Regions from separate parts of the Schlesneria paludicola DSM 18645 genome, predicted to be linked through region 1. Evidence: riboswitches for the same ligand, from Rfam matches in the RefSeq annotation. Region 1 holds a riboswitch; the other holds the start of a gene.
What was found. A riboswitch is a leader RNA that binds a small molecule or an ion and turns the genes downstream of it on or off. The one in region 1 is predicted to bind cobalamin.
Positions count from the first base shown of each region.

Region 2: linked by a shared signal. The riboswitch ahead of OSO_RS0121420 (DUF1559 family PulG-like putative transporter) and the one ahead of OSO_RS45235 (DUF1559 family PulG-like putative transporter) in region 1 are both predicted to bind cobalamin.

Region 1 covers NZ_JH636435.1:2,101,342-2,112,456, reverse strand. Annotated here, with positions in the region: gene OSO_RS0126610 (ribonucleoside-diphosphate reductase subunit alpha) at 1-1,199, shown strand, start outside; gene OSO_RS0126605 (ribonucleotide-diphosphate reductase subunit beta) at 1,298-2,368, shown strand; cobalamin riboswitch at 2,441-2,660, shown strand; gene OSO_RS45235 (DUF1559 family PulG-like putative transporter) at 2,920-4,017, shown strand; gene OSO_RS50065 (flagellar biosynthetic protein FliO) at 4,162-5,655, shown strand; gene OSO_RS0126590 (flagellar biosynthetic protein FliQ) at 5,772-6,038, shown strand; gene OSO_RS0126585 (flagellar biosynthetic protein FliR) at 6,162-7,034, shown strand; gene OSO_RS0126580 (Gfo/Idh/MocA family protein) at 7,268-8,326, shown strand; gene OSO_RS0126575 (DUF7691 family protein) at 8,337-8,960, shown strand; gene OSO_RS0126570 (amidohydrolase family protein) at 9,007-9,987, shown strand; gene OSO_RS0126565 (SDR family oxidoreductase) at 10,162-10,953, opposite strand; gene OSO_RS0126560 (DUF6807 domain-containing protein) at 10,969-11,115, opposite strand, start outside.
Region 2 covers NZ_JH636435.1:951,692-962,806, forward strand. Annotated here, with positions in the region: gene OSO_RS0121415 (hypothetical protein) at 1-287, opposite strand, end outside; gene OSO_RS0121420 (DUF1559 family PulG-like putative transporter) at 350-1,228, opposite strand; cobalamin riboswitch at 1,407-1,602, opposite strand; gene OSO_RS0121430 (Gfo/Idh/MocA family protein) at 1,706-3,007, opposite strand; gene OSO_RS0121435 (PDZ domain-containing protein) at 3,048-5,069, opposite strand; gene pyrH (UMP kinase) at 5,166-5,906, opposite strand; gene tsf (translation elongation factor Ts) at 6,116-6,952, opposite strand; gene rpsB (30S ribosomal protein S2) at 7,273-8,022, opposite strand; gene OSO_RS0121460 (hypothetical protein) at 8,626-10,362, opposite strand; gene OSO_RS0121470 (glycosyltransferase family 4 protein) at 10,670-11,115, opposite strand, start outside.

The DNA of each region.
Region 1 (11,115 bases):
CGAATCTTCGCTCGCCACAGGATCATGTCGGAGTCGTGCACAGCAGTAACCTCTGCACGGAAATTCTGCTCAACACCTCGGCGGATGAAACGGCTGTTTGCAATCTCGGCTCGATCAACCTTGCCGCACATGTTGTGGATGGCCAACTGGATCTCGAACGATTGCGCGCGACGGTCAAGGTCGCGGTTCGGATGCTCGATAACGTCATCGACATCAACTACTACCCGACGCCCGAAGCGGCGAATTCGAACCGACGGCATCGCCCGATTGGGCTGGGCCTGATGGGCTTTCAAGACGCACTCTGCAAATTACGAATCAGTTTCGCGAGCGAGCAGGCGGTGGAGTTTGCCGATCAGAGTATGGAGGCCATTTCACATGCGGCGATTCTGGCATCGGCGACACTGGCTGCCGAACGCGGTGCGTACGGCAGCTATGCCGGATCGAAATGGCAACGAGGGTTATTACCGATCGATACTCTGGACCTGTTGGAAGCGGAACGCGGCGAACAGGTTCCCGTGCAGCGCGAAGGTACGCTCGATTGGAACGTCGTTCGCAAGGCCGTCGCGGAATCGGGCATGCGCAATAGCAACGTGCTGGCGATTGCGCCGACCGCCACGATTTCCACCATCATCGGTGTCTCGCAATCCATAGAGCCTGCCTACAAGCACCTTTACGCTAAAAGCAATCTATCAGGCGAGTTCACTCAGGTGAATGAAATCCTTGTGGCGGAACTGAAGGAGCTTGGCCTTTGGGACGCTCAGATGCTGGATGAGCTGAAGTATTTTGATGGAACGTTGCAGAACATCGGACGAATTCCGCTGGAACTGCGTCGGCGGTTCCTGACCGCGTTCGAGATCGAACCAAAATGGCTGATTGAATGCGCGGCACGGCGTCAAAAGTGGATCGATCAGGGGCAATCGCTGAATCTGTATATGGCCGAGCCCAACGGACGCAAGATGCAGGACATGTACTTCATGGCCTGGGAAAAAGGTCTGAAGACGACCTACTACCTTCGCAGTCTTGCGGCGACCCAAGTGGAAAAATCGACATTGGACGTCAATCGGTTTGGTGTTCAGCCCAAGTGGATGAAGAACCGCAGTTCGTCCAGCGATATCGAAATCGAACGAAGCGACGAAACCAGTTCGGCCGTTTCGGCTGCGTGCAGGCTCGATGATCCGACCTGTGAATCCTGTCAGTAGCGATCGCGACGTCTCGGGTTTGATGACCTCTCATTCTAAAGACAATCATTTCAAATACGACGCAACCGGTGCGTCTGCTTCCAAGGAATTTGGCCAAGATGAATACTGCTGTGATGTCCGAAGCGACTGATTCGAATGAACCTCGTGTTGTCTCGGGGCGAGTGAGTGCTCGAGAGAAGCGACTGATCAATTGCCATCAGGTCGATGTCAATCAATTGATGCCACTAAAGTACCAGTGGGCCTGGGAACACTATCTCAACGGCTGTGCGAATCAATGGATGCCGACAGAAGTGCCCATGCACAAGGATATTGAAACCTGGAAGTCGAGTAAGCTAAGCGACGATGAACGTCGAGTGATTCTGCGAAATTTGGGCTTCTTCGCGACCGCCGAAAGTCTGGTCGGTAACAACCTGGTCCTTGCCATCTTCCGGCATGTGACCAATGCCGAATGCCGGCAGTATTTACTGCGACAGGCATTCGAAGAGGCCGTTCACTCGCATACATTCCTCTATATCGTCGAGAGCCTGGGGCTCAACGAAGGGGAAGTCTTCAATATGTACCACGAGGTTCCTGCGATCGCCCGCAAGGACGCACTGGAGATGGAACTCACCGCCGAGATTCTTGATGAGGGCTTTTCGACGGACACCTTCGAGGGCGCGCAGACCTTTCTCAAGAATCTGATCGGCTACTTCCTGATCATGGAGGGGATCTTCTTCTACACTGGATTCGTGATGGTCTTGTCGTTTCATCGTCGCAATTTAATGACTGGCATCGGCGAGCAGTTTCAGTACATCCTTCGCGATGAAACAATTCATCTGAACTTTGGGATCGACCTGATCAACGGCATCCGTAGCGAGAATCCCGAGCTTTGGACCGACGAGTTTCAGCAGGCAATGATCGAACGCGTCAAGCATGCCGTCGAGCTGGAGATTGAATACGCCCGCGATGTTTTGCCGCGCGGCATTCTGGGATTGAACGCCGAATTGTTTCGAGATTATGTCCAGTTCATCGCCGATCGTCGTCTCGAACGAATTGGCCTTCCCACACAGTATGGATCGTCGAATCCGTTTCCCTGGATGAGCGAGACGATTGATCTTTCGAAAGAGAAGAATTTCTTCGAAACTCGCGTGACTGAGTATCAAAGCGCGTCGACTTTGAATTGGGAATAGTTCGAGGCCCCGTTTCATCGTATTTGATTGGTGTGTTGTCCAAGCGGGTGGATTTTCCGCAAGAGCTTCGCTTTAATCCCCCGCGTTGCTGGTTGCTTCCAAGAGATTGGAGCACGAAGAGGGAACCCGGTGTGAGTCCGGGACTGCCCCGCAGCGGTAAGCGGAAACGACCGCCATCATCAAGCACTGACTCCACGGAGTTGGGAAGCGATGGCCAGTAGAAAGCAGGATGTCCGATTGGACGTGCTGGATGTCCGCGAGTCCGAAGACCTGCCAGCGGCTGAGTGATTCGGTTTTCTTTGTCAGGGCGACTACGTGTCGTCACGCCGAATCCTCAATTGCCGGACCTTCTAGGGAAAGGTCGGTCGAGGAATGCGCATCAACTTTGATGAGATGTGTGCCCAGGGGAGCGCTGGCAAGTCGTTTGTCCGCGCGCGTGCCTCTACACATCTCTGCTCGTTGCCCCCGAATCTCTCGATCTTCCCTTCTCTCTCGAAGGTCCCGCATGGTCGTCAATTCGTACCGGAGGGTACGAACAGGAGATGCGCGAGATGTGTTCGATTGAATTCCACCAAAGTCATGCCAACGAAAAAAGGACAGAGGTTCGAGAAGCTTTAGATCGTCGAGGCGTTCAACGTGATACACGGCCGCGATATGTTGCAGGTACGTCCAACGGTTTTACGCTGGTGGAACTGCTGGTCGTGATTGCCATCATTTCTGTGCTGGTGGCGATGCTGTTGCCAGCTGTGCAGCAGGCCCGTGAAGCGGCAAGGCGGACGCAGTGCAAAAACAATTTGAAGCAGATGGGGATTGCATTTCATTCGTATCATGAAATCTTCAACTGCTTCCCCAAGGGAGGTTACGGGGGAAGTCTCGCGTCATCGGCGCTTTATGAAACCGCCAATGCCAAGGCGTGTCGCGTCGTCAGTTGGGGCATCGCACTCCTTCCGCATCTCGATCAGTCAAACCTGTATCAGCAGTGGGACTTCAATCAGTGGTATTTACAGCCCAACAATCAGAAGCTAGCCCAAACGATGCTGTCCGTGTTTCTGTGCCCGTCGGTAAACCTTCCCCTTCTCAGGGCGAATGGCGACGCCGTCAACTCGCAACCGCAGTACGCTCGCTCAGACTACTCCGGCAACTGGGGCGAACGCGGTGTACGCTGTTACCCAGCCACGAACTGTCAGAACAACTACTCGACTCTCGGTGATCTTTCAGGAAACCCGCGCGGCACCATGATGCTTCAACCGAATGCGTCGTTCCTGTCGTTGACGCTGGGGTTGCGGGATATGGTCGATGGCACGGGCTACACGACGTTGGTCGGCGAAGCGCCCAACGCGATTTTCGGCACGTGGGCCAGCCATAAGAATGTTATGGATCAGAGCGCGGGACTGAATCTCAGTTTTGCACGCACGTCGACATGGAGCTCGTGCGTGGTGACCGCGACTCAAATGACATCAGCAAACGGGACGCTCGGGCTTTTAGGATGTGACGTCGGACACCAGGACTTCCACAGCTATCACACGGGGGGAGCACATTTTCTGTTCTGCGATGGTTCTGTGCGATTTCTGTCGCAGTCGATGAACAATGTGACCTTCTCTGCAATTTTCTCTTACAAGGGAAGTGAGATGATCAGCGATGGTTTTTGACCTCGACGACCTTCTGATGCTCGTGAAAGCGATCTCCGGCGATGGGTTTGCAACCTGATCTTGTCGTAAATGCCGATCGCAGGTATTTCACTCGCTGAATGTTCGGCAGATTTTGCCGGACGTTCGGGAGTGAATGGAATTGTGATGACTGAGTTCCCACGTGAGCAGTTCGCACCAGGGAAGCGGCGACTGTTCATGCTGATGTTTCCCCTCGCAGTCGGATTGATCGGGATCGCGTCCGTTTCGGCGCAAGACGACTCCCGATTCCGATCGCGTGAGACGCCGCGCGCGCTGCCACTTCCCGCGCGAGTCAACGGGCCGTCAGAGACATCAGGAAAAAGCAAATCGATCTCCGCCTCAAACAGTCTGATCAGCACGGCCGTTTCATTAAGTCTGATCGTCGGAGCCCTGTTTGTTGCGGGGCGCTGGATGAAACGCAATGGATTTCGCGGCCCACAACAACTGCCCGACGAGGCCCTTGAAGTCTTGGGCCGCCGAACTCTCGAACCGCGTGCGTCTGTTCATCTGGTCAGACTAGGATCGCGCGTCCTGCTGCTTGGCGTCGGCGGCGATGGCGTCAGGACACTCAGTGAAATCGACGACCCGGTCGAAGTCGAGCGGCTGATCCGTGCATGCGATCAGGAATCTAAATCGGAGACGCTGGCAAGCGTCGCCACCAAAACCGTGTCACGCGCGATGTCGTCCCGATCGATTCCGAGCGCGCCGCGCGTGTTGACGATCCTGTTGGGTCTGGGACTGATCTTCCTATCGACGCAGGTGTCTCATGCCCAGCCCGCTCGTCCCGGCAGTGTCACGACGCGGCTACGCGAGCAACCGAAAGCGATTCCAGAGAGCCGTGTTCCTAAAATTCAGCCGGCATCGCTGGAAATGCAGACTGGCGAGTCCAGTGATTCAACCTCGGGGATCTCGCCCCAACAATTGGGCGCGTCTCTGAAGCTTGTTGCGCTAATGTCGGTTTTCAGTCTGGCTCCTTCGATCCTGATGATGACGACGTGCTTTGTGCGTTTCATCGTTGTGCTGGGGCTCTTGCGTCAAGCCTTGGGAACGCAGCATGGGCTGCCGAGTCACGTGCTGTCGGCGATCTGCTTGTTTCTGACGTTTCTCGTGATGTCGCCCATCTGGCAACGCAGCTACCAGGAAGGAATCCGACCTTATACGAATCCCGCGCCGGGCGAGGTCGTGATCGATGAGACGACAGCGATTCATCGTGCATTGAAACCTGTTCGAGGTTTCATGAGCGAACAGATTGACATGGCTGGCAATGCCGATGCGGTCTGGATGCTGTTGGACTATCAACAATCACCCGACCCCGTCGACAGCGAATCGCGATCGAATCGCGATTCCAGTCCGCCCGAAAGCTACGACGATGTTCCGTTTACGGTCCTGGCTCCGGCGTATCTGTTGAGCGAATTAAAGGTGGGGTTTCTGATCGGCTTTCAATTGTTTCTGCCGTTTCTGGTGATTGATCTGGTGGTGGCCACAATCTTGACCAGTCTGGGACTGACAATGATGCCCCCTTCCACAATTTCGATGCCGTTTAAATTGTTGCTGTTTGTCCTGATCGATGGTTGGTTTCTGACGGTGGGAATGTTGCTTGAAAGTGTGCGGGTCGCGTGATCGACCGCGGATTTCACAGTGCAGAGCGAGCCGAACGAATTGCGTGTTCCCATACCCAGATCGCCGATTCTGGCTTCTGTTTTAGGATGAGTTTTCAAACGAGATTGGTTTAAAAGATGACCGCCGAACTTGCCGCGGAGTTATGCCAAACGGCCCTGACGCTGGCGTTGATTGTCGGTGGCCCCATATTGCTAGCGGCCTTGTCGACAAGCCTGATCGTGGGAATGTTGCAGGCCGCCACTCAGATGCACGATCAAACGCTGGCATTCATTCCCAAATTCGTCGTCATGTCACTCGTCATCCTGTTTCTGTTGCCGTGGGGAATCAGTCGGCTGACGGAATACGCGACGGACTTGATTCGTGGGATTCCCGGTTCGATCTAGCGTCCGGTCGTCCAACGGTTCGAGTTGCAATTCGTGAGATTGCGTTCGACGTTTGCAACGAACCTTGTTTTGCAACACGAGTCACCGGATCTCTTTTGATCCCTCTTTCGGCTGTCGAATGCGATGAACGAACTGATCACCCAACTGCTCGCTGATCCCTGGGGGCGGTTGCTCTTGCAGTATGCGGCTCTTGGCGGTGCAGAGCAGGCGTTGATGTTTGTGCTGGTGGCGAGTCGGCTGGCGGGTGCATTCATTGTGGCGCCGCAACTGATGCCAAGCTCAATTCCCTGGACGGTGCGCCTGGGGATCGTCGTGATTCTCGCGCTGTTGATCGCCCCGTTATTGGTGACGTCGTGGACTGTCATTGCCGAGGTCGAATTGACGGCGTTCTCGGCTTCCATGGAAGGAAGTCTGGCGACGGCGACGGGGATGCTTTGTTTGATCGCCAGCGAAGTGGGACTTGGCACGCTGTTTGGGATCGGCATCCTGACGATCATGGCCGGACTTCGGCTGGCGGGGGAACTGCTGGATCGGCATAGCGGATTGGGAATGGGGGCGATCTACAATCCAGAATGGTCATCGGGAGAATCGGCTGGAGGAACACTGATTCAGTTGCTGGGGATCGCGACTTTTCTCTTGATTGAGCCGATCGGCGGCGGTGAACAGATTCTGGGGTGTCTGATTCAATCGTTTCGAACAATCCCGGCGGGATGCAGTTGGGGGTCGCTATCAGCGATCGAACTGCTCGGGGGGGTGGTTCAGTTCTCGCTGCAATTTGCGATTCGGGTGGCATTGCCGGTGATCGCGACCATGATTCTAGTGGATCTGACGTTGGCTTTTGCCAATCGCGGCGTTTCATCGCCGGCGAACTCATCGCAACTTGCCATTCGTGCCTGTGCCGGGCTGGCGGTGTTGACTGTCTCGACGCGAGCGATCCCCGACCTCGTTTCCGATGCGACTCTGGTAACCGTTCGATTAGTGAGCGGAATTCATTGAATTCGCGTGATTATGAATCATTTGGACGCTTAGGATGGCATATCCGTCAGTTCCTGGGTACTCAGAAGATCGAAGTCGATCGGTAGGTGTGTCTCAGATCTTGCGGCGTGCGCAAGTCTCCGCTTATGGCGGAGGAAATGGTTCGCCGTTAGAATAATCGCCTTTCCCTCGTTCGATTTTGTTCGCAAGGGGCATTCTCACTCAGACTCGCATTATGTGGGGCAATAGAGCGCATGGCGGCCAGTAGTTCTTCTTCCATTCGGGTTGGCGTGGTTGGCGCGGGTGACAACACGCGACGTCATCATATTCCCGGTTTGCGAGCCGTTCCTGGTGTGAGCGTGGCGGGAGTCGTCAATCGGACTCCTGAGTCCACCGCACGCGCTGCAACGGAACTCGGAATTCCCAAACAATTCGCCACATGGCAGGCATTGGTCACCGATCCAGGTATCGACGCGGTGGTGATCGGCACCTGGCCGAACATGCACTGCGCGATCACCTGTGCTGCCCTGGAAGCAGGTAAGCATGTGCTGTGCGAAGCGCGCATGGCCCGCAATGTGGCTGAAGCTCGTCAGATGCAGGCTGTTGCCGACGCTCATCCAGACCGGATTGCGATGGTCGTTCCCAGCCCGTTTGGTCTGCCATGCGATGCCGAGATGCTGCAACTGATGCGCGATCGCTTCATTGGCGAGCTGCGCGAACTGGTCGTCATCGGTGCCGATGACCAGTTCCATGATTACTCGCGTTTTCTGCATTGGCGTCAAGATGCGGAAATCAGCGGCTTCAATGTGCTGAGCCTGGGAATCATGCACGAGACGCTTTTGCGATGGGTTCCCGCACCGATACGCGTGTTTGCCCAAACACAAACGTTCGAGCCCGTGCGGCCCAATCCGAATGGACCCGGAAATCGCCAGGTGACCGTCCCCGACAGCGTTCAGGTGCTGACTCAGTTGCCGGGGGGAGCGCGAGGGGTCTATCACTTCAGTGGAATCGATCTGCATGGTCCCGGCAAGCAGATTCATCTCTACGGCAGTTCAGGCACCGTGAAGGTGTTGTTTGGTGCACAGGAACGAATCCTGATCGGACGCGTGGGTGATGCGCAGTTGCGTGAGCTGGTTGCCCCCGCGAATAAGATTGGCGGCTGGCGCGTCGAAGCAGAATTTATCGGTGCCATTCGTGGGGAAGAGCCTGTGACCAGGACCACGTTCCCGAGCGGTGTGCAATATATGGAGTTCACCGAAGCGGTGGCACGTAGTGCCGCCAGCGGGTTGCCGGTCGATCTTCCATTGCTGTGAAAGGTTCGACATGAGTCACGGCGTGACGCCATTTGCGGTGAGCTTGCCCCAGATTCAGAAGGTTGTTGGCTCACGAAGCAAATCGTTATTGCTTGAGCTTCGTGAAGAGTTCGAAGATGAACTTCTGGAAGATCGCGAAGAAGTCGAAGAAGCGAACGAGGACGACGAATTCGATCCTGAGCTGGCGCTGGATGCGGCGCTGCGCCACCTGATTATGGACGAAGAACGTTGGGACTATGAAGGAGCCAAGTACGGCTACGCTTTGGAAATGCTTTGTTCCTTCTATGGCAATTTCTTGCCCAATGATTGCTGGGCGAGCGTGCCGATGACTTGGGCAGAGACGGTGAATGACGCACTGCTGGAAGTCGGGGTACCGATTGAAACCTTCTCGATCTTCGGACACCTGATCTATCGCGGTTCGCCCGTCGACATTCCAGACATCGACGATTTTCCTTATATCGGCTATGTCAATCGGGCCGAAATCCCCGCGGCGCTCGAGGCGTTGACCGACGAGCGACTGGCGGCGATCACGCATTCCGAGGTGGAAGAGATTCGAAGTGCCGCCGAGCAGGTCCGGGAGTGGCTCGAAACCTGCCTGCGGGAAAAGTCGGATCTCGTCTGTTTCTTTTACTGATCGAACGAGACTTCAAGCGGGTTTACCACACTTCAGGAATCGCTTCATGAACGAATTCGTTTCGCGTCGAAATTTTCTGACAACGGTAGCCACACAAGCGACGGCCGCGACCTTGGCCTCGGGACTCGTATCGGCTGTCACTGCTCAGGATCAACCTATGCCAGATCAACTCCCCATCATTGATACGCATCAGCACCTGTGGGATCTGACGAAGTTCACGCTGCCGTGGCACAAAGGTCCAGAGACGAAGCCGTTGCAACGCAGCTTTGTCATGTCGGACTACCTGGAAGCGACAAAAGGATTGAACGTCGTCAAAACCATCTACATGGAAGTCGACGTCATACCGGAACAGCAGGTCGCTGAAGCGGCCTATGTCACGGAGCTTTGCGAGCGCGGCGACAATCCGATGCGTGCCGCGGTCATTTCCGGACGACCGGGAACGCCCGGGTTTGATGCCTATATTCGCAAATTTGCGAATGATAAGTACATTCGAGGCATTCGTCAGGTGCTGCATGGTGATTCGACGCCGCCCGGTTACTGCCTGCAACCCAAGTTTGTTGAAAGCATCCAGACACTGGGTGAACTCGGCAAGAGTTTCGACCTGTGTGTGCGGCCCGGGGAAGTGGTTGATGCGGTGAAACTTGTGGATCAGTGTCCGAAGACCCGATTCGTCCTGGATCATTGCGGCAACATGAGCGTCACCTCAACAGATGATGCACTTCGGTCGAAGTGGAAGCTGGGTATGAAAGAATTGGCAGCCCGCCCGAATGTCGTTTGCAAGGTGTCTGGAATCGTCGTGACGGCAAACAAGGACTGGAAGGCCGAAGATCTTGCGCCGAACATCAACGACACGTTGGATGCGTTCGGTGAAGATCGAGTGATGTTCGCGGGGGACTGGCCGGTCTGTACCCTGCGTGCTTCGTTCGCTCAATGGGTCAACGCACTGAAACTGATCGTGAAAGATCGGTCACTTGTGTTCCAGAAGAAGTTGTTTCATGACAACGCCGCCAAGTTCTATGGCGTGTGATCGGCGGCGGATTGCTGCGAATGAGTTGTCGCGCCGTCGAATGGCGATTGTCTGAGGGGCCAAGTCCTGTCTTGGCTGGCTCTGACAGTTGAAAAACGAGCCCTTTGACGATGACGAAAAGGAGCATGGCGTCTTTGCGATCGGGCAACGCCTTTGGCGCGCACCTTGGCGGCGTCATAGGCCGCCCGTGGTTTCCCCTAGAAAACGTCCGCCATCGACGCGGAAGATTTCGCCTGTCACGAAGTCGGTGCCTTCAAGCAGGTAGAGCACGGCGCGATTCACGTCGTCGGCACAGCCAAGTCGATTCAAGAGGGACGAGGCTCGAATCTGTTCAAGCTGAGCGGCCGTACTTCCAGGTGGCGGTTCGACAGCGCCTGGCGCGATCGCATTGACGGTGATGGTCGGGGCCAGTTCGACGGCGAGGGCTTTGGTCAGCGTGACCAGTCCACCTTTTGCTACGAGATACGGTAGATAGTCTCGATAAGGCCGATCGACGGCCCAGTCAGTGAAATGGATAATCTTGCCTTGCAGGCCGTTTTCAATCGGTTGCTGCTGCATCATGCGTGCGGCGGCGATCGCGGTGAAGTAGGGAGCGGTCAGATTTGACGCCAGCATTTCAGTGTAGTCATTCGGTCGCAATTGTTCGAATGGCGTTGGATGATAGATGCTCGTCAAATTAATCAGGACATCGAGCGATCCGAACGTTCGTTTCGTTTCGTCAACCAGCGATTCCGCGTCATCGGGGTGCCGTAAATCGGCCGGAAACGCTTGAGAGTTGACACCAATTCGTTCGCACTCGTTGACGACCTTCAGGGTCGCGTCGCGACTGGTGTGATAGCTGAACGCGATGTTTGCACCGCGTTCAGCCAGTTGCAACGCCAGCTTTGCGCCCAATCGACGCCCGCCGGTGATCAGAACCGTCTTGCCGTCGAGGATCATGATTCGATCTTCCGTCTGTTGAATCACAGTCTGGATCGACGTTCATTTTGTCGATTGCAGGAACTGGTTATAAGCCTCGGGAACTTTCGCGTCGGCGACCGGTCCTGAGTGAATATAGAGTCCATACCGAAAACGCAGCGAGGCGGTCACGTCATCGAGAATGACAGGCTTGGCTTTGCCTTTGTCGTT
Region 2 (11,115 bases), 1.1 Mb from region 1:
GTCCCATTGCCCGTCTGCAGTTGTTCCATCGAACCAACAGGTTTCCACGCTTGACACTTCTCGCAATACATCCCGGGAACAAGGGTTGGTTCGCCGGTACCTGGGTGCGCTTCGGGCGAGTTTCGGGCCCGAAGCAAAAAGGATTCACCCGATTTCGTATCAACGTACACAATTTCTTGAAGCTGGTCTTCGCGAACCGGTTGCGCCCCACTGAAGAGCAACGGAGTGGCAATTCGCATGACGGCAATGAGAATGGCCAGCACCAGAATGGAGCGGACATAAACCATGTTAACTGTTCCATCGACGGTTGATCGCAAAGGCGATTGGATTGACATGAAACCACGATGCACTACTGAAGATCGTACAGTTCGTCCTGTTTCAGCGGATCATTCAAGTTCCCGTCACTCACAAACCCCAGTCGTTTGGCATCCATCTTGGTGGCTTGCGGCTGCGCCATGTAATTCGATCCGGGCACCTGAATCCCAAAGTGTCGGCTGCGTGATTCCACATGGCCGTCCATGAAAGCAACATTGGCCGTGTCGGTGTGACGAAAATGAGTCGTGGCAAAGTTTTGACTTGGCGGTTCGAGAAGCCAGTTTTCTTGAAATGTCAGCGAGAAATCCACTTGGGCCGAATCACCAAACACAACCGTCTGAGTCATTTGCATCACGTCGCGCAGTTGCTTGAAATCGGCCTTCACGCTGAACGCGGGATAGTTCGAGAAGTCGTACTTGATTCCATAACCCAAGTACCGCCCGTTGAAGCCGTATCCGCAGGCCATCTGGCCAAACCGGACGAGATCAACCTGGGGGGGGCCAAAATTGGGACACTGATAGGCGGAGTAGTTCGTTTCCATATACGGAGCCAATTGCCCCTTGCTGAAATCAAGTTGTTTGGCCGTGACCGGTTCATCATAGTTCACATTTCCGAACCAGAAGCGAACCTGTCCAACCGATGGGTATGCAGAGGCATTGGCAATGAATTTGCCATCATCAATCCGATAGCAGGGCAGGCTTCCCGCGTAGGTTTCGGCGTAGTTGTGCAGTGCCAGAGCCAGTTGCTTCAGGTTATTTTTGCACTGGGTTCGGCGCGCCGCCTCGCGCGCCTGTTGGACAGCGGGCAGCAGTAGCGCAATGAGAACCGCGATAATGGCAATCACGACCAGAAGTTCAATCAGGGTAAATCCCTGTCGGCGTGGTCGGACCTGAGGACGCAAAAGAGCTGGCATGACAATTCTCCGTTGTGGCATCGAACGGTATCACGATTCGACAACGAACAAACGGTCGTCCGACATACCCAATGATGTCTTCATCACACGCATTCCGTGCAGTGAAAACTCAGGGTACGTCAATGCCTGCCCAGGCAGAGCAAGAGACAACGGTTCGTTCAGCGCGAAGTCGTTGATACACGAATCTGACAACTGGGCAGGTCTTCTGGCTCCCGGATCACACTACTAACCGCGCCTTCCCAAGCATTGCTGCTCAGTGGCCTATGCGGCGTTTGTCCCCGGATACAGCGGCGGGACCGCGACGGATTCACACCGTCTTCCCTATTCTTCCGTAGAACACTCGTCTACGGACACCCGTGTCGATCGCACATGGTAACGTCCATTGGTCGATTTGCAACGAATCTTCCCAGGGATTACGGGACCAGCCGGCGCCGGACGAGAGCAGGGGAGCAGGGGAGCATCCCGGGTGTGCATTGCCTAGACGACGCCCGCCTGAAGCGTTCCGCGGAGCAGTTGATTGGCAGCTTGATCGCTGCCGCAATCTTGCCGGGCGGAGTCGAACGTGATTTCTCGGCCGACTCGATAAGAAATATTCCCCAGATGGCACATAGTGCTTGCCAGTTGACCCACTTGCAAACTGGCCGCAGGAGTCTGTCGGCTCTTGATGCAATCAATGAACTGCCGCAAATGCGTGGTCAGCAAGTCGGACGCATCCGCAGTGATATTTTCACTGTGGTCATAGACTTTCCAACCACCTCGATCGACAACCAGCGTTCCCAGTTCACCGTGAAATGAAACGCCGGAACTTCGCCCTTCGATCCCATGGGACGACCACAGCCGGTGCTCCCAAAGAATTGTCTTTTTCTCGAAGGCATATTGGACCGATAGCGTATCGGGAGTCTCTTGGTCATCATCGAACGCATACTGACCGCCGACTGCGGAAATCCGTGTCGGTGATTCTACGCCCAGCCCCCAGCGGGCGACATCCAACATGTGGACGCCCCAATGTGCGAGTTCGCCTCCGCCGTAATCCCAGAACCAGCGCCAATTGAAGTGAAAGCGGTTTGGATTGAAATCCCGGGCCGGTGCTGAGCCGAGCCACTGGGAATAATCAACTTGCAACGGCGTTTCGCATTCCGATTTTCTTCCAATCGTGCGACGTCGATGCACAATCCAGGCCTTGGCCAGCCTGACCGATCCCAATCGACCGCTACGCAGAAAGTCGACGGCCGACCGAAAATGACTGCCGCTTCGCTGTTGCAGTCCAACCTGCACAACACGGCCCGCCTGGGATGCGGCGTGTATCATCAACGGCCCTTCTGCGACGAAGTGCGTCGAGGGACTTTCGAGATAGACATCCTTTCCTGCCTGGCAGGCAAGGATTGTCATCGCCGCATGCCAATGGTCCGGTGTCGCGACAACGACTGCGTCAATGGCGGGATCGTCGAGCAATCGACGGAAATCCCGTTCGATCGCCGGTGCAGGCCGCCCCGCCTCGACAACGGCGTGCACGGCTGGTGCAAATTGAGAATCGTCGATGTCGCACAGCGACCGAATCTCGACATCGCTTTGTTTCGCCAGTTCGCCGGCGAGAATCTTGCCCTGATTGCGGATTCCAATGACACCCACGCGAACACGGTCGCTGGCCCAGGAGCCAGACTTGGCCGTCGCAGTCGAAGCCGTGAGTCCGACGACGCCGACACCGACCATTTGCTGGGCACTTCGTCCCAGGAATTGGCGGCGGCTGACTTCGCGCAATTTAAACTCGTCGGTATTCATCGTGTTTCGCTTCGAGAAGGTCCCTGACCCCGAACAAATATTATATCCGATCCAATGAGTCGACCCAACGACCGATTTCGTCAATCGCATCATCCACGGGATATTTTGGTCCAAGGCCCTTGATCAATGTGAAGCTCACGGGCAGTCGAAGCTTTCGTAGCTCTGCGACCGAAAGCTGAACGCGAGGCAGCAATTTGTCCTCGTCGCCGCACAGGAAGAAATACTGCTGCCGAAGGTCCGGCTCACTTTCGGGCGGTTGCCCAACAAAGGGTGCCGCGGTGACAACCACGCCACGCACGACGTCGCGCGATCGCGTCGCAAGTAACCACCCCATGAGCGCCCCGGTGCTATGGGCGTGGACCACAATTCTCGAACTGTCGATCGTATATCGCTCACGCATGTGACCGATCAGCCCTTTGATAAATCCCGCTTCGCCCGGTTGCCAGGCCGCCACCTTCTCGGCCAAAGGAGCGACGAGAATCAGACCACGGCGATCGCAAACACTTTTCCATTGTTTGACGATCTGAGCTTCCATCGTGTCGCCCTTCGGGTGGACCCACACCACGAGCCCCATCGCGTTCGAAGGATCGTAGGTCTCTGGGACATACGCCCAGTAGTCGTGATCGTACCCTGCAAGTGTTTCTGTAAAACGCCCTGTCGGGAGTTGGCCTTTCGGCTTTTCCGCAAGTCTTTCTTTCGCCGGCTCAGCAGGGACATTGACGTCTTGCCCGGGTGCAGACCGTATTGCCGCCGTCTCCGTAGGCAAATCATCAACAACGGCCTCGGGCACCGTCCCCAGCGTCACTTGAACGTCGTTCTCGCGACCATCTCGGGCATAGCGAATTGTGACGACGTCTCCCGGGCGGCTGCGACCGATGCGTTCACGCAATGCTTGAACATCCGCGAGATCCGCCCCTTCGTACGCGCGAAGGTGATCACCCCTTTCGATCCCGGATTTCGCGGCCGGACTGTCCTTGAACACATACCGAACGACGACAGGCCCTTCGACCTGATGGCGTTCCGGCAAAATGCCGAGATACGGAAGTTCATAGGGAATGAGCCGCCCGACCAATGACAGCTCCGTCGGAATCGTCTGGTCGCCCCGCTGGAGGACGAGCTTGAGCGTTTCACCGGCATATTTGCGGCCAACGACGTGCTTGAGCTGGGCGACACGGACGATTCGCTCGCCGTCGGCTTCAATGATCCGATCGTTCGTCTTGAGGCCTGCCTGCTGTGCAGGCGAGTTGTATCGTACGCGGTCGACAATACAAGGAACGTTGAGCGCCTGACCTCCGGCGAATGTAATTCCCATTAAGCCGGGCAGGAGGTCGGTCCCTTGTTTCAGTTGTTCGAGCGACGCAAAAGTCTCTTCCATGGGAATGGCAAAACCGATTCCGCCGTCGTACCACTCAACGCCCGCCATTTCTCCCGAACCTGTCGGCGAAAGGGGGGCAATGACACCGAGAACTCGGCCTTCGACATCGACCAACGCCCCTCCGTAGTTCACGGGGGACGTTTTTGCATCCGTCTGAATCGCTTTCCCCCAAACGCGATTGATGGCGCTGACGATTCCCACCGAAATACTTGGCGTCGCGTTGTCGAGCGTTCTTCCGAGCGCCAATGCCCATTGACCGACCTTGATCTCGGTTCTCGGAACGGGGATCGCGGGAACCAGATCCTCGGCATCGACCTTCAGCAGCGTCAATTGTCGCAGACGATCATTCGCGACCTGCCGGGCAGCGAAGCGTCGCCCATCCGGAAGCGTCACCATGATCGAAGCGGGCTTCGAAATAAAATTGAAACTGCTGGTCACGATGTATCCGTCCGCCGAGACAACGACTCCGGATGTCGGGCCATTTCCCAGCAGAACATCATCGACCTGCTCCAAGCCGCCGACCGTTTCGATCCGAACGACAGAGGGCCCTGCAAACGCGGCCGCATGCTTGAAAGCCTGCTCTTCAAGAGCCTCAAGCCGGGGAGATTCCGGAGACGGATCCGCCGCCGCCCAGGCGGCCGGAGTCGCAGCGAGCCCAAGCACGATGATTAGTAACAGTCGCAGCATGAATTGAACCTCGTCACGCGCGAACGAGACGGTTGCTGTTTTCCACCGCTACGGACCAGTCGCGGGCAATTCAAGATGCCCCTTACCCTCGCTCTGTTACGAGGCTGGTGCGCTCACGCGGGTTCCCAACCGTTCGCCAGCAATGACGCGTTCGATGTTACCCGGCTTTTGGTAATTGAGCACCACAATCGGAATATTATGCTCCATGCAATGATGAATTGCCTGGGCGTCCATGACCTGGAGGTTCTGTCGCAGAACGTCTTGGAAGGTGATTTCCGAGTATCGAACCGCGTGTGGATTCTTCAGAGGGTCATCCGAATAAACCCCGTCGACGCGCGTGGCCTTCACCACCAGATCGGCGTCAATTTCGCGAGCCCGCAAAGCGGCCGCGGTATCTGTCGTCACGAACGGGCTGCCAGTGCCCGCAGCAAGAATCACAACTCGCCCTTTTTCCAAGTGGCGGATACAGCGTCGCCGAATAAAAGGCTCGGCAACAGGCGGAATCGGGATCGCGCTTTGCACGCGCGTCGGGACCCCGAAATGCTCCAGAACGTCCTGCAACGCCAGGGCATTGATGGCCGTCCCCAGCATCCCCATGTAATGGGCCGTCGACGGTACGATGATCGAATTGGTGGACGAGAATGTTTTCCCACGAAGGATGTTCCCTCCGCCACACACGATTGCCAGTTGCACGCCGCTTTCGACGACGCGCTTGATCTGCTCGCAAATCACCTGGACTTCAGAAAGGCTGATACCGGATTCACCTGGGCGCGCAAAGCTCTCGCCACTTAGCTTCAGCAACACGCGCTTGTATTTGGGCTGCGGACCGGAAGGCATCAACAACTCTCCGAAATCAATCTCTGATCATATTGCAAGAGGCAAACAACACAAATCGCCCCTCGGTCGCGCGAGCAGTCGAGTCCAAGAACGACTCAGCCACGGCAAACGACTCGCCACAGCGAAATCACAAACATTGATCGAACAGGCCGCCCTCACGCACGACCGACAAGGCAAGCCGGTCGTGCGCGGGGTGAATCCTTGTTCAATCAGTTTCCGAGCAGCCAACGGGTGAACCCGACAGCCTTCAAACCTTCTTCAGCCAACGCCTGGCTGACCGTCTTCGAATCGTCCTTCGCGAACAATTGGAAGTTGAGCACACCTTGTTCCGCGTAATACGTTTTCATCCGGCCATCGACGATTTTTTCGACGATGTTGGCGGGCTTTCCCGAAGCGGCCGCTTCGGCGCTTAACCGAGTTCGCTCGGCAGCGACATCCGCAGCGGGAAGCTCTTCGTGAAGAGCAACCAACGGCTTGAGGGCGACGACGTGCATTGCAACATCGCGCAGCACGCCTGCTGTTTTCTTGTCGCCGCTGGCACGGAACAGAGCGCCGGCCTTGCCGTCGTGATGCGCATAAGCTCCGGCAGGGCCATCCACTCGCAAGACGCGAGCAAGTACCATCTTTTCACGAATCTTGCCGACAACTTCTTCGAGCAATTCGCCGAGTGTTGTACCAGGCCGATCGGGAGCAGGCTGAGCGAGCAATGCTTCTGGGGTGGCGGCGCCTGGCCCTTCGAGCAACTGCTTCACACATTGATCGGCCAGGAACAGGAAATCGTCAGCCTTGGCGACCGGAGCCGATTCGCATTGCAGTTCGATCATTGCCGCGTGCGAGCCATCTGCCGCAACGGCGACCCGAATCAAGCCTTCGCTCGTGGCGTTCTCGGCGCGCTTGAGCGTCACCTTCTTGTTCGATTCTTTCAGAATCTCAATCGCACGCTGCGGATCGCCTTGAGCCTCCGTGAGCGCCCGTTTGACTTCCATCATCGGCAAATTGGTCAGATCACGCAGTTCTTTGACTGCCTGAGCGGTGATCTCGGCCATGACTATCACTCCTCATTTGAACACTGAATGGCACTGGGAAACGACGACCGCTCGGGTCATCTGCATAGGACGGATGTCGAGGGGACGAGACTTCTACAGCCACAAAACTTACAGCCACAAAACAATTGTCGTGCAACTCTGCGGTCTCGGCAACGCATCATCCACGCGAACAGTGTAGCAGAAATACGACACCCGACCGCGTGAATGTAAGACTCCCCAACAACACCGGGAGGACTCGCTCGACAAGTGATTTCACTCGTCAAGCAGAGTCCTCGGTGGTTTTCTCGTGACGCACGTCACCCGCAAAATCGATCGTAAAATTACGATTGGATCGACGGACGAGCCTTGTATTGCTCTTCGAGCGGTTGCTCGACTTCTTCCTTCGGAACCTGATTGCGGCCTTCGGCGATCGCATCGGTCAGGTGCTTCAGAACCAACTGAATCGAACGAATGCTGTCGTCGTTACCGGGGATTGGCAGATCGACGTCATCGGGATTGCAATCGGTATCGAGCAGTGCGATGACCTTGATTCCGACCAGATGAGCTTCATGAACGACGTTGTGCTCTTTCTTGGGATCCACAACGATGATTGCTTCGGGCAATCGATTCATCAGCCGCAAACCATTGATATTGCGAAGCATCTTGCGGTGCTCTCGCAACAACTTGGATTGCATCTTCTTCGAATAGGTGTTGATGTCACCCGACGAGAAGATTTGATCGAGCTCTTCCAATCGCTTCATGCGAGTTCGCATGGTCCGGAAGTTGGTGAAGATTCCACCCAACCAGCGGTAATCAACGAAGGGCATGTTGACCGACGTCGCACAATCGCGAATCGTTTCAGCCGCTTGCTTTTTCGTACCACAGAACAGAACCAAGCTGCCCTGGGACGCCACTTTGTGCAGGTACTTCTTCGCGCGCAACAAGCCGCGAATCGTTTCCTTAATATCAATGATGTGGATGAGATTGCGGCGACCATAAATGTAAGGCCGCATTTTGGGGTTCCAACGGCTCGTCCGATGGCCGTAATGAATACCCGCTTCCAGAAAATCTTTCACCACAATTTCTGACACGTTGCCGACTCCTCCACGCAAAATGAGCGGGTTCCAGAATCTGATCCTGATTGTTTCAACGATCTGACTCCGCAGAAATTGCGGAGTTACCCAAGGCACGCATCGTAACGGCAGGGTTTAATTGCGTCAAATGATCGCAACTTACGACTGACGAAGTGATTGATAAACCCGTGCGACCCGACGTGCCTGCGAAACCAATGGTGAGCAAACCGAACGTCAGCAATGAGCCACGCCACACTGACAGTGCTCTGCGACGGCCCGCGCAAATGAAGAATCTCGACCGTAAAAAAATAGGCCCTCAGGACTGGATTAGATCCTGAGGGCGCTGCATGTGTGTCCGAGGTTTGAATGATTCCGGCGAATGACGATCCATCGTTTACTGACACACAGAAAATGAATGGGCGGATTATGGCGACTCGAATTCGACTGTCAACCGTGAATTCAAGAATTTCGAGAATCCGCGCTGTTTCGCCTCGTCGCCATCCCCTGTTCGTTTCGATCTCGTGCGAATTGCCTCGACATGTTCAGATTTGACGCAAGCGGCAAGCCCACGTCCCCAGGCGTCGCGACTTGCCGACGCCCAATCCTCGGAGGCAAACACTCTTAGTACTTCCACTCCACCCCGATGTTAAACATCGAGTTGTAGTAATTCGATTTCTCGCGATTCAACTGAGGAGTGTTAGGCCACTGATTCCAGATAATCGCATTCTGCGGCCGGTAAACATCACCGAGGAACAGGAATGTGTAACCACCTGTCAGCGTCGCCTGCTCGAACAGTTCCATTTTATTGAGGTAAGGAATCAAATTGAAGATCGGCACCTTGAAGTTAATCTGCTGCTCGAACATTGGCGACATCGAGGTCGTCGTCTGGCGATTGACGAAGGACGTTGTGGAGGGATCGTTCGGCATTACCGGAACGGTATTGGGGGTAATGATGTTGAACGCGTTCCCAATCCCATAGCCGTTAACCTGACGATTCGAGACGTTCGCCAGTGCCCCCCCCTTGGTCTGCGTCCACAACTGGAACTTCTTCCCACCCATGTCGATGCGGAAGCCAATTTCAGGACCGGCCATATCCCCGACCGTGATCGAATTCAAGTGCGAGTGGAGGACATTGGGGCTATCGAATCCCGTCTGGAAGCTTGAAGGCGTCAGATACCCGACCCCTGACCCCGAGGTACCGCCCGTTCCCCCTGATGAGGTCGAACTGCCAGTACTTGACCCCGAGCCACCGCCCGAACTGATGGTATAACCCATACCACTGTCATAGGCGTCGAAGCTGAAACCTTCTTGAAGCCGAATATACTTGGCACCGGCAGTCGGACGGATCTTGATCTGCCCCCGCTCGTAGATCGAATTGAAATACCAGTCCGCATTACCACCCGCCAGCCTGGAAACAAAGTCGATATGAACCCCCATGTCATACCCAATGACAGCACCGTCATTGAGCTTTCCATCGAGTGAGGTTCCATCAGTATCAGCCCCCGCCAGCGGCAGCCCAAACCACGCATGCAAGTGTGACTGTGCGTTGTAATTGCGGTAGTCGTTGGCGTTCAGGTTGAGTAATGGATCATCCAGCCCAAACGAGGACCGCGATTGGCCTTGAGCGAAGGCCGACATGACGAAGCCGGTACCATCCGGATTGTCCCACCCGAACGTCCCTCGAACGCCCGAGGTGTAGAATGGATCCGACAAAATCCCCGTATCAAAGGACGGAAAAATCGTCGGTGTACCCGTCGTTCCACTCCCCGTTCCGCCGGAACCGCCAGTCGAGCCCCCTGAACTCGTCGAGCCCGCAGAACGGACAGGACCAGTCCCTGGCGGCGTCTGGTTGTACTGAGTCGGAATCGTCGACGTGTTGGAATTTGTCCCTGACGTCGTCGATGACGAGGTCGTCGACGAACTCGTGCTCGTTATGATGTTCGTTCCATACTTTGCCTCATCCGACAACGGATTGACATTCGTCGCACCGATCGGCCACGTCTTCGGCTTGGATGGCTTACCCATCAAGGCCTCGACCGTTAAATAATACTCACGGTTGCCCTGGAATATTTTGTTGTACCAGAACCCGCTCTCGTAAACAGTGGAGTCAACGGGTGGCCCTGCAAAGGGCGACACGTTGGGCCACTGATTCGCTCCAGGTGGATACCCCACAGCCCCATAGGCCTGTGGTTGCACCGGGCCATACGGCATCGTGTACGGTGCCGGTAGCATCCCCATGCCCACTTGGTCTGGATTGCCGTTGGATTTCATTCCAGGCGGCTGCGCATTAGCAACATTCGCTGTTGCCAACGCCAGACATCCACTCGTAATTGCCGCCAACCAGTGCCGTGTCCGCATCAGTCGTTCCCTGACTCTGAACGCCGTGAACTCGGAACAAAGTCCGTTTCGTCTCCGAATCGGGAAGCCCGTTCTCCGCTTCCTGATTCAACGATGACTCAACAGGCGCAGTGATCTGCGCTTAGCGGAAGTATCGGCGTGGTGGCCTGGTAAACTGTACCGAAGATCTGGGTTGTATCGAGAATTCGGCTTTTTCCGAATTGCGTGAGTCTACCGGAACACTGCTTCGGCCAAATCCGCCGCAGGCAACACACTCGGTGGCTCGGCCCATTTCTGATCGTGATTCGAGCCGACGGCCGATCGCGGCCTATCCCTGCAAATGACGTATGGTTGCGCTCGCTAGTGTCGTCAGGTCGTGATTTCTTCGCACTCCCTCGTAGCCTCGATTCGCCAAATCCGTCCGCAATGAACGGTCCTGTAGAATGTCCCAAAGCCTGTCGGCAATGGAATCCGGATCCTCGGGCTCTGCGAGCAGGCCGCCCCCTGTTGACTGAATCAACTCCGGTAGTGCCGCGTGGCGAGGCAGAACGACGGGCAGCCCGTTGGCCCAGGCTTCGAGAACATAGAGGCCTTTGGGTTCCTGAAAACGAGCGGGGACGCTGAAGACATCCAGCGATTTATAGAACGCGACCTTCTCGGCGTGAGTCGCGGGGCTTCCGATGTACTCGAAGGCATCGCCTAATGGCTCAGCCAATCGGCAAATCTTGCGGAAGTAGGCCTCGTTCTGCTTGCCGAGGTATCCACCCGTTCGCA